Linked DNA regions of Magnetofaba australis IT-1. The protein of the gene in region 2 interacts with the protein of the main gene of each other region in a pairwise test. Links are inferred from orthologs where the notes say so. Each region holds a gene or a part of one and is shown on either strand. Other genes may lie near its edges.

The links. Proteins that work in one complex are often made in the same cells at the same time.
Region 1: the proteins of rlmN (region 2) and ftsZ interact in binary tests that used the Escherichia coli proteins (3 or more experiments, as listed by UniProt). The link is inferred for Magnetofaba australis IT-1 from one-to-one orthologs.

The regions. Positions count from the first base shown.
Region 1 is NZ_LVJN01000015.1:398,382-404,062, forward strand. The notes cover bases 1,684-4,680. They hold ftsZ (cell division protein FtsZ), read right to left. Parts: upstream 3,871-4,680; coding sequence 2,497-3,870; downstream 1,684-2,496. Other genes in these bases: lpxC (UDP-3-O-acyl-N-acetylglucosamine deacetylase), read right to left, coding at 1,684-2,128; ftsA (cell division protein FtsA), read right to left, coding at 3,956-4,680. Outside these bases: MAIT1_RS04070 (sensor histidine kinase), read right to left, coding at 1-553; MAIT1_RS04075 (DUF4390 domain-containing protein), read right to left, coding at 550-1,188; more of lpxC, read right to left, coding at 1,208-1,683; more of ftsA, read right to left, coding at 4,681-5,197; MAIT1_RS04095 (cell division protein FtsQ/DivIB), read right to left, coding at 5,444-5,681. UniProt on the Escherichia coli protein: Essential cell division protein that forms a contractile ring structure (Z ring) at the future cell division site. The regulation of the ring assembly controls the timing and the location of cell division.
Region 2 is NZ_LVJN01000020.1:907,417-913,026, forward strand. Bases 773-3,698 are described here. They hold rlmN (dual-specificity RNA methyltransferase RlmN), read right to left. Parts: upstream 2,807-3,698; coding sequence 1,739-2,806; downstream 773-1,738. Other genes in these bases: MAIT1_RS16185 (IS110 family RNA-guided transposase), read right to left, coding at 773-990; MAIT1_RS16190 (VOC family protein), read right to left, coding at 1,320-1,709; ndk (nucleoside-diphosphate kinase), read right to left, coding at 3,089-3,517. In the rest of the region: more of MAIT1_RS16185, read right to left, coding at 1-772; MAIT1_RS16205 (hypothetical protein), read left to right, coding at 3,739-4,596; MAIT1_RS16210 (DUF411 domain-containing protein), read left to right, coding at 4,623-5,132; MAIT1_RS16215 (STAS domain-containing protein), read right to left, coding at 5,168-5,506.

The DNA.
Region 1 (5,681 bases), on a different replicon or contig from region 2:
CGGCGCCCTCCAGAATCAGCGCCGAGGTGATGGCGCGGTTGCGCACCATATCTTCGGCGTCGTGGCGCACGGTGCGCTGACTCTCCAGATAATAAGCGCGAGCCACGTCCAGGGAGTGGTCCAGTGCGGTGGCCACCTGGTCGGAGAACCAGGAGTCCACCCCCTTGTTGAGCAGCTCCACCGACAGCACTGTGATCACCAGGGTCGGCAGCAGGGAGAGGGCCACGAACAGGGTGGCCATGCGCGTGCGCAGTTGCGAACCGGCCAGACGGCGGCGGCGATCCAGCCACAGGCGCGACAGATGGCGGATCACCAGGAAGCCGAAGGTGATGGCCAGGAACAGGTTGACATAGAGCAGGATCAGAAAGACTGCGCTGTAGTCGCCGCCGGTGACCGCTTCACTGCCGAACAGGCCGCGCCCCACCACCGCGGTGGCGGTGACCACGCCCATCATGAGCAACATCAACATCCAGCGGCCAACCGGGCGCTGGGGTTTGCGCGCGTTCTCCTCAATGGCGGCGCGCGTGGGGCCGAACAGATTGAGCGGACTCATGCGGCGCGATACCTCCGGATCATCAGATGGTCTTCCCGCTGGCCCAGACTGAGCCAGCGGAACAGCACGCGGAACATGCGCGACAGCCCTTCGCGCTCGCGGGTGACGCGGGTTTCAAAGCGGTAAGAGTGGGGACCGCCCGGCAGCGCCGCCGTCAGCTTCTCCACCCCCTGTGGCGGTTCGCCCAGGGCGATGAAGCGCGGATGGGTGAGAAAGCGCAGCGCTGAATCGGGGTCCGATTCGTACAGCAGCTTGGGTTGCTCCTGATCCACTGATTCGCGCATCTCGTAGCGTTGGGTGATCTTGTGCAGTTGCAGGCGACGGGTCACGGTGGTCTCCGCCAGCAGCTTGTCAGGGAGCCAGTCGCGCTGATGCAGGACGCGGAAATGGTAGGTGAGGCGAATGGGTTCGCCGCGCGCCAGCAGATCGCGGATCTGGGTGATTAGATCGTCATGCAGGGCGGTTTGGGCGTAGAGCTTGCCGCCGTTGATGGTGAGTTCGGTGGCGGCGATGAAGGCGTTCTGCTGCTGTTGGTCGCGCTGTTGCACGATGGCCAGAAACAGCAGCAACAGAGCGGCCAGAGCGATGAGAAACAGGAGCCGACGCCCCATGGATGCAACGGCGGGGGGCGTCATGGCGCGTCGGCTCCCGCTGTTAGCAGGAGAGTCCCACCGGCGCGGTGGTCAGCGCCGGAGCGGCGGCCGGGGCGTGCAGGGGTTCATTCAACTCCACGAACTCCCAGGCGTCGCGGGTGGCGGCCAGTTTGCGCAGCAATTCATTATTGAGCGCATGGCCGGAGCGCACGCCATCGAAACAGCCGATGATGGGGTGGCCCAGCAGATAGAGATCGCCGATGGCGTCCATTATCTTGTGGCGCACGAACTCGTTTTCGTAACGCAGACCGCCTTCGTTGAGGATGCGGAAATCGCCGATGGCGATGGCGTTCTCCAGCGACGCGCCCCGGGCCAGACCCATGGATTGCAGCGCTTCGACCTCTTTGAGGAAACCGAAGGTGCGCGCGCGGCTGATCTCTTTGACAAACGCCGTCTCGCTCAATTGGATCTCCGCGCCCTGACGACCCAGCATGGGGTGGTCGAAGTCCAACATGAAGCGCAGGGCGAAGCCATCGCCGGGCTCGAAACGGGCCGATTTGTCGCCCGCCTCCACGGAGATCGCCTTCTTGATGCGGATATAGCGGCGCGGCGCTTTCTGTTCGGTCAGCCCGGCGCACTGGATCAGGAATACGAAGGGGGCGGCGCTGCCATCCATGATGGGCGCTTCCGGGCCGTCCACGTCGACAAAGGCGTTGTCCACGCCCAGTCCGGCGAAGGCGGACATCAGGTGTTCGATGGTGGAGATGCTCTCGCCGCGCTCGTTGGCCAGGGTGGTGCACAGGCGGGTGTCGGAGACTTGATCGGCGTGGGCGGAGATCCAGCTATCGTCCAGATCGGTGCGATGAAATACGATGCCGCTGTTCTCGGGCGCCGGGCGCAGGGTCATATGGACCTTTTCACCACTGTGGAGGCCGATGCCGGTGCAACGAATCGTATTTTTCAGCGTGCGTTGAAAGACCATGGCTCTATCCATTCTCGCGGATGCGCCGTTGGATGGCGTGGCCTGGTCGGGGTCGCCATCGTCGGCTTGTGACGCCTTTACGCCAAAATCCTGAACAGGGATCGTCGACATTCCGACAATCTCCTGCCGCTCCCAGGGGGATTGGCGCTGCTGAGTCACAAGCATGCATAAAGCGTGCTATTTTATGTTAACTACACTATTTTCTCACGCTCACAATATCAGGAAACACTGATTATCGAATGGATTGCAACGAAAAAGTTCCCGGAGATTGGGAAGAGCGTGGGGGAAAAACGGTCATACTGGGGATTTCCCGTCGCGCGGTCAAGCAAATTCTCGGCTCGCCGCGCGACGGGAAACGCTCCCAAAGGTCAGTCCATCTGCCGACGCAGGAAGGTGGGGACGTCGAAATCCTGCTCGTTATTGTCGCTCATTTCATTGCGATTGACCTTGATGTCGCTCATCTGCGGACGACGGCGACCCGGACGGTTGCTGCGCAGCTCATGCACGCCCGCTTGATCGGCGCCCTGGTTGGGCATTTCGAACTCGGCGGGGGTGGGCAGAGTATAGGCTTGGGGAGCCTCAGCGGCGGGAGCGGCAGGCTGTTGCTGGGCCACGGGCGCCTGCGGCTGCTGGGTCTGCACGTTGTGGGTCATGCCCGAGGCGGGCTGCGGCTGATTGTATTTTTGATTCAGGTGCGCGTTCATGGCGGCTTGGCGCTGGGCCACGGCCTGGGGCAGAGGCTGCACGTTGGCGGCCTGGGCGTTGGGGAAGGCCAGCTGCTCGGCCTTGCCGATGCCGGTGGCCACCACGGTCACGCGCACGCTGTCCTCCATGCGTTCGTCGAGCACCGCGCCAAACACGATGTTGGCGTCTTCGTGGGCCAGATCGCGCACCACAGAAGCGGCTTCGTCGATCTCCTGCAGGGCCATGTTGTAGCCGCCGGTGATGTTGATCAGCACGCCGCGGGCGCCCTGGATGGTGACATCGTCCAGCAGCGGGCTGGAGATGGCGTTGGTGGCCGCTTCCAGCGCACGGGAGTCTCCGGTGGCTTCGGCCGCGCCCATCATCGCTTGGCCCATCTCCTCCATCACCGTGCGCACGTCGGCGAAGTCCACGTTGATGAGGCCGGGGATGGTGATCAGGTCGGTGATGCCGCGCACTGCTTGATGCAGCACGTCGTCGGCTTTGCGGAAGGCTTCGATCATGGTGGTGTTCTTGCCCACCACCGACAGCAGCTTCTGATTGGGGATAGCGATCACGGTGTCCACGTGTTCGCGCAGCATGTCCAGACCCTCATCGGCGAAGCGCATGCGCTTTTTGCCTTCGAAGTGGAACGGCTTGGTCACCACCGCCACGGTGAGGATGCCCATCTCTTTGGCGGTTTTGGCGATGATGGGGGCTGCGCCGGTGCCGGTGCCGCCGCCCATGCCGGCGGTGATGAACACCATGTCGGAGTCCGTTAGCGCTTCTCTGATGCGCTCTTCGGATTCACGCGCGGCGTTCATGCCCACTTCGGGCTTGGCGCCAGCGCCCAGGCCGCGAGTGACCTCGGCGCCGATCTGAATGCGGGTGGTCGCCAGGTTGCGCTGCAGCGCCTGGGCGTCGGTGTTGCAAACGATAAACTCCACGCCCTCGAGTTGGGCCTGGATCATGTTGTTCACGGCGTTGCCGCCGCCGCCGCCGACGCCGACGACCTTGATACGGGCGTCCATTTCGTCCGTGTGTGCAAACTCAAAGTTCATTTTCTTCCCCCTATGCCCGACCCGGCAAGTCTGCGCTGACCTGTGAATTGATTTTTGTGACTGCGAAATTTCTTGTTTGCTGCTTTTAGAATGCGCCGTTGAACCAATTGCGCATGCGCTGCAACACCGAAGCGGCCCCCCCGGTATGCTCCGGGTCGTAGCCGATTCGGGACGCGTCCCGACTGAATCGGTTGGCGTATTGCACCAGCCCCACGGCCGTAGAGTAGACCGGGCTGGAGACCACATCGGTGAGTCCGCCGAACCCTTGCGGGGGGCCGCGACGCACCGGCTTGTTGAAGACCTCTTCGGCCAATTCGGCCACGCCCTGGGTAATGGAGGCGCCGCCGGTCAAAACAATGCCCGCCGCAATCTGATCCTCAAATCCGGAGCGGACGATTTCGCGCTGCACCAGAGTGAACAACTCCTCGACGCGCGGTTCAATGATTTCCGCCAGGATGTGGCGCGCCAGTTGACGCGGCTGGCGGTCGCCAATGCTGGGCACTTCGATGGTCTCTTCGGGGTTGACCAGAGAGGCCAGGGCGCAGCCGTATTTGCGTTTGAGCTGTTCGGCTTCGCGGGTGGGGGTGCGCAGCCCCACGGCGATGTCGTTGGTCATATGCTCGCCGCCGATGGCCAGCACGGCGGTGTGTTTGATGTGGCCGTCGGCGAAGATGGCGATGTCGGTGGTGCCGCCGCCGATATCCAGCAGGCAGACGCCCAGCTCTTTTTCATCCGAGGTCAGGCAGGCTTCGGAGGAGGCCAGTTGCTCGAGGATGATGTCGCCCACGTCCAGGCCACAGCGGTTGGCGCACTTGATGATGTTTTGCGCCGAGGCCACCGCGCCGGTGACGATGTGCACCCGCGCCTCCAGGCGCACGCCGGACATGCCCAGGGGCTCCTTGATGCCGTCCTGGCCATCGAGGATGTACTCCTGCGGAATGATGTGCAGAATCTCGCGATCCATGGGGATGTTCTGCGCCCGTGCGGCGTCCAGCACCCGTTGGATGTCGTTATGGGTGACTTCGCCCTCTTTGGTGGCGACCACGCCATTGGAGTTGGTGCTGCTGATGTGGGCTCCGGCGATGCCGGCGTAGACCATATTGATCTCCACGCCCGCCATCACTTCAGCCTCTTCCACCGCCATGCGCATGGATTCGACGGTGGAGTCGATATCGATCACCACGCCTTTGCGCAGACCGCGTGAGGGGTGAGCGCCCAGGCCAATGATATCCACCCGCCCGTCCGGCTGCACGTCGGCGACGATGCAGCAGATCTTGGTGGTGCCGATATCCAAGCCAATGATGAGGTTTTGGTCGTTTCTGGCCATATTCCATCCAGCCGGGGGTTGCTCGATCGCTCTTTAGAAAAGCATGAAAAGCGGCGCGACAAAAGCGTTAAAGAACTTTTTGCGAGCTGTCGATCAATCCCGGTCTATGACTCCGCGTCAATGGTGTGATCCCCGTCCCACGTCCCAGTGCGTGGGGGCCATCCTGCAATCCCTTGTCAGGCCAAAGTTTGCGCAATGCGCAATCGCTGGCGCGGCCCAAGCCAGCGTGATCCGACGAGCGGTGGATTAGCCGGTGCGTGGACCGGACTCCTCCTTCTCCAACGGGCGCACCGCTGCGCGTCCCGCCACCCGCAGATCCACCTGCCGGATCCGCCGATCCAGTATTCTGTACCGATTCTGCAAGGCGTTCAACAGCTTCAATTCACTTTCCAACCGATTCGACAACAAAAGGCGCACTCCTTCGCGGGTATACAGCACCCAGCGGCCGCCGGGCAGAGCGGTGACTTCGGACAATCGGGTTTTG
Region 2 (5,610 bases):
GCTGCGCGCCATGCGGTTGGCCAGCGCCACCACCGCTTTATTCGCGCCGCGGCGTTCCGACACCGACACCACCCATTGGCTGCGGCGATCCGGCTTGTTTTCACACACGCGCAAAGCCGCCCGCGCCCCATGAATCAACAGGGTGCGAAGATAACCGTTTCCCCGCTTGCTGATCCCCGTCAGCCACGCCTTGCCCCCTGTGGAGTGCTGATTTGGAACCAACCCTATCCATGCCGACAGCTCCCGGCCATTCTTAAACGCCCGCACATCCCCCACCGACGCCAACAGCGCCGTCGCCGTGATCGGTCCCACTCCCGGGATCGTCATCAGCAATCGACACTGCGGCTCCGCCTTGGCCAGCGCCTCAATCTCACGCTCATATTTGCCGATGCGCTCATCCAAATGCGCCAGCTCATCGCGCTCATCCTCCAGAATTACGCGAAAATTGGCGCTCATTTCCGAGCTCTCATCACTCAAAATCAGCACAATCGCCCGCCGCGCCTGCTTGATGCTCTTGGGAAAGACAATCCCATACTCGGCAAGCAGTCCGCGAATCTGGTTCACCAACGCCGTGCGGTTCTTCACCGCCAGACTGCGCACCCGATGCAACGCTAGAATTTCTTGCTGGGCAACGCTTTTGATCCCCACAAAACGCATATTCGGACGCTGTACCGCTTCACATATCGCCTCAGCGTCCACGCTGTCGTTCTTGTGCCGCTTCACGTAGGGCTTCACATATTGCGGCGCCATCAAACGCACTTCATGCCCATATCCCTGAAATTTCCGCGCCCAGTGATGCGCGCCGCTACTGGCTTCCATCCCCACCAGGCACGGCGGCAGTTGCGCCATGAACTCCAGTAACTTATCTCGTTTCAAGCGCTGTTTCAGAACGCTCTTGCCGCGCGCATCGACGCCATGCAACTGAAACACGCTCTTGCCCAGATCAATCCCCAGTACCCGTACCTGTCCGTTTTCGATATGATTGCTCATGGTCCGCTCCGACTCCGTTTAGATGGAAAAACACATCACCATCTTGGCCCATTGCGAGGCCGTTTGGGTAGCGGAGCGGACCATTCCATTACACCCGCTGGGGTCGCGGACCCCAGACGATTCGGCAGGATTGCCGAATCGGACTCGCGCTAGCGAGCCTGGAGGGTGAGGGCCATGGATGGCCCGAATCACCCCGCCGCCGACCAGTCGGCGGCCCATAGTCAACGCAAGCTTCACCTGCGTCACGCACACATTTAGGCGCTCTGTACAATTCTGGATTGCAGTGACTGTGAAGTAACGCTGGATTGGCGACGCTGATTGAGCGACGTTCAAGCCGGGGCAGTCTGATTGCTGATTTCAATCAGGTTGCCGTCAGGGTCACGGAGATAGACGGAGAGGAGCGGACCACACGCGCCGGTGCGCCCGATGGGGCCCTCCTCAATGGCGATGTTCAAGTCCATCAGATGCGCAATCACCTCCTCCAATGGGGTGGTGGTGAGAAAGCAGAGATCCGCTGAGCCGGGGGTCGGCGTCAGGGCTTTGGGTTCGAACTCCGCGTTGTGCTGGTGCAGATTGATCTTCTGCTGCCCAAACGTCAGTGCGCGACGTCCAGCGCCGAAGGTGATCGCTTGCATGCCCAGCACGGAGACATAGAACGCTACGGTGACGTCGATGTCCGCCACGGTGAGCACCAGATGGTCCAGCCGCTCAATCTGCATGAGTTTCGTCTCCGTATGACGAAGCGTTTTTATTCCGATGGCGGTCGTCGCCGCGCCCCTTCCACGCTGCCTTTGAGCTGGCCGCAGGCGGCCAGGATATCCTCTCCACGGGAGTCGCGGATGACGGTGACAAAACCCGCTTCATGGAGTATGTGCTGGAACGCCAGAATACGCGCGCGCGGTGAGGGCGCATAGGGTACGCCGGGCCAGGGATTGAACGGGATCAGATTGATCTTGGAGGGGATGCCGCGCAGGAAGTGGGCGAAGAGGTGGGCGTCGGCGTCGCTGTCGTTGACCCCATCCAGTATCACATACTCCCAGGTGATGCGACGGCCTGACTTGAGCGGGTAGTCTAATGCGCCCTGACGCAGCGCGGCCAGATTGTATTTGCGATTGATGGGCACCAGTTCATCGCGCAGCTCGTCACGCACGGCGTGTAGCGACACCGCCATATTGACCCCCAGATCGTGACCCGCCTGGACCATTTTCGGAACCAATCCGGCGGTGGAGAGGGTGAGCTTGCGGGTGCCGATGCCCAGACCGGCATCATCGGTGATGATACGGCACGCCTGGGTGACGTTATCGTAGTTATACAGCGGCTCGCCCATGCCCATGAGGACGATGTTGGTGAGCTTCTTGTCGCGCTTGGCCAGTTCGGCGCGGGCGAACACCGCCTGTTGCACGATCTCCGCCGTGGTCAGGTTGCGGGCGAACCCTTGTGCGCCGGTATGGCAGAAGGGGCAGGAGAGGGTGCAGCCCACCTGGGAGGAGACGCACAGGGTGCCGCGCCCCTCTTCGGGGATGTAGACGGTTTCGATCTGCTGCCCGTCGGCCAGGGCCAGCAGCCACTTTTCCGTACCGTCCTGAGAGACGCGATGTTCGCTCACCGCCGGGCGCAGGGGCTCGGCCACGGCTTCCAGTTGCGCGCGGAAGGTTTTGGACAGATCGCTCATCTCCTCCACGCTCTCGGCCAGGCGCACGTAGAGCCACGACCACACCTGTTTGGCGCGGTAGGGTTTTTCGCCCCAGGAGACGAACAGATCGGCCATCTCCTGGCGGGTCAAAGCGTGCAAGCTGACGGGGGCGGTGGAAGTCATGGATTAACTAAGAGGTAAAGATGTTTGCGTGACGCAGGCAGAGCTTGCGCTGACTATGTGACAAATCGCCAGAGGCGATTTGTCGGGATTCTTAAGGGTCCATGACCCTTAAGCGGGGTGTGGGGCGGCGCCTCACGATTCGGCAGGATAGCCGAATCGGACTCGCGAAGCGAGCCCGCAGGGTGAGGGCCATGGATGGCCCGAATCACGGTGTGGCTGTTGATCTTGGGAGCTCGAGGGCGGAGCCCTCGATATCTTTCAGCATCCCAATATTTCACATATTTACGGACGGTCGCACAGTTCGAAAGCGTTGAAGAAGAAGGCGATCTCCTGCGCAGCGGTCTCGGCGGCGTCAGAGCCGTGCACGGCGTTGGCGTCGATGGAGTCGGCGAAGTCGGCGCGGATGGTGCCGGCGGCGGCCTCTTTGGGGTTGGTGGCGCCCATCACTTCACGGTTTTTGGCGATGGCGTTTTCACCCTCAAGCACCTGCGCCATGATGGGGCCGGAGCACATGAAGTCGCACAGATCTTTATAGAAGGGGCGCTCTTTGTGCACGGCGTAGAATTTGCCGGCGTCTTCGGCGCTCAGTTGCACCATTTTGGAGGCGACGATGCGCAGACCGGCCTTTTCAAAACGGCTGTAGATTTCGCCAATGACGTTTTTCGCCACGGCGTCGGGCTTGATCATGGAGAGGGTGCGCTCAACGGCCATCTTTCAAACTCCTCGAAGCTGGGGTAGGATATCGCTCTGCGCGCGAGCCCGTGGCGGAAGTTTTGACGCGGCGCGGGACGATTGTATCCCCGTATTGCGCGCGCGTCCCAAATTTCGTCAGGCCGCTGCATAAAAAAGGTGGGCAGGGTAGCAGACGCCCGCCCTCTACGCCAGGGCGGCGGCGCGCCCTTGCACGCTATTGTTCACCGGGGAGAGTTTTCATGCAATTCGTAAAGATCACATCGGCTGCGCTCATGGTTGCGGCGCTGCTGCCGGGCGTTGCCCGCGCCAACGATGACGCCTCGTGGTATGGCGGCAGTTTTTCCGCCGTGATCACCATGAGCAGCCCCAAAAACCCCAAGCAGAGCGCCAGCGGGCAGATCTTTGTGGGCGACGAGAAGCTGCGCGCCCAAGGCGTGGTGGGCGGCGAACAGCGCGCGGTGATTCTGGATGCGGCCAATAAGAAGATCTGGACCCTGGCGCCGGACCGCAAGCTGTATCAGGAGGGGATCTACGGCCCCATGCCGCCACGCCCGGACCGCGCCATGATGCCGTCGGACCCCAAGCATCCGCTGTGCGGCGCGGAAGCTGCGAAGAAGGGTGTGACCTGCGTGAAAGCCAAAAAGCCCGAGGCGGTGGGCGGCGTGCAGGCCGAACGCTGGGAGATCTCCATGATGGATCGCGGCGCCAAGCAGACCATGCGTCTGTGGGTGGATCCGTCGCGCAGCGTGGTGATTCAGCGCGAGATTCCCAACGGGCCGTTGATGACGCGGGTGTTGGAAGGGGTTGAACAGCTCAATGGCCGCGAGACCGAGAAGTGGCGTCTGGTGACGGCGTTTAATGGCAAATCCCGCGAGATGACCCAATGGGTGGACGTGAAGCTGCGCATGCCGGTGAAGGCGGAAGCCAATGGCGCGGTGACGCTGATGGTGAGCGATATCAAAGAGGGGGCGCAACCGGCCGAGCTGTTCACATTGCCTGCTGACTACACGCCTGCGACAAAATCCGCCCAGGGCGGCGCTCCGGCGCAGAAGCCGCAAGCGCCGCATGCCGCGCCAGGCGGACAGCGTTTCTATTAATCCTCTAAAAGAGGGGGCTTGCGCCGATGGCGGCATCGTCACACAAAGCAGCGGGACCCGCTTGGCGTCGCAGCGTCATCGCCATCGCGTTGGTGGCGGTGACAGCGGCGTTGGCGCTGGGTGTGCGGATGTTCGGCGCGCCGGCGCCAGAGGCGCAGGCCGCCGCCCAGATCATGGTGTACAAGTCGCCCACCTGTGGTTGCTGCGGCGCCTGGGCGCAGCATATGCGCGAAAACGGCTTCACCGTTGAAGAGCGTCCGGTGGCGGATATGGATGCGGTCAAGCAGCGGCTGGGTGTGCCCGATGCGGCGGCCTCCTGCCACACGGCGCAGGTGGGGGATTACCTGATTGAAGGGCATGTGCCCGCCGCCGATGTGAAACGCCTGCTGCGCGAGCGCCCTGCGGTGCGCGGTCTGGCGGCGCCCGGCATGCCCATGGGCTCGCCGGGGATGGAGACGCCGGGCGTGGCGGCGGAGCGCTATGCGGTGGTGACGTTTGATCGGGACGGGGTGACGGGCGTCTATGCGCGCCATTAAGCGTGTTGTGCGTCCTGCTTGGAGCGTGGTGCGGGTTATGCGGCCGACTTGCAGGCGTCACTGAGGGTGAATAGGCGGTGGAAGTTGGCCTTGATGAGCGTCTGTCGCACTCGAGGTTGCATGTTGCACAGCACCACCCGGGTGTGGTCTTCGCCGACCAGGTCCCGTAGCAACAGCAGCGCGCCCATGCCGGAACTGTCGATGCGGGTGGCTTTGCCCAGATCCACGCAGTAGCGCTCCGAGCCGTGGAGCTTTTTGATCAGGTGCACGAAGCTCGGCATGGTGCTGTAGACGAATTCGCCGCGCAGCGCAATCTGCGTGAGCTGGTGATCGTTGGTGACCTGAATGTCCATTTTGGCCTCTGGGATTTCCACCGGGGCAACCTCTCTGGATTCATACTTGATCAAAATCGTACAATGATCATGCCTGATAATTCAAACTTCCAGATGTTACGAAAGCGCTTTTTCGTGTTAATGGG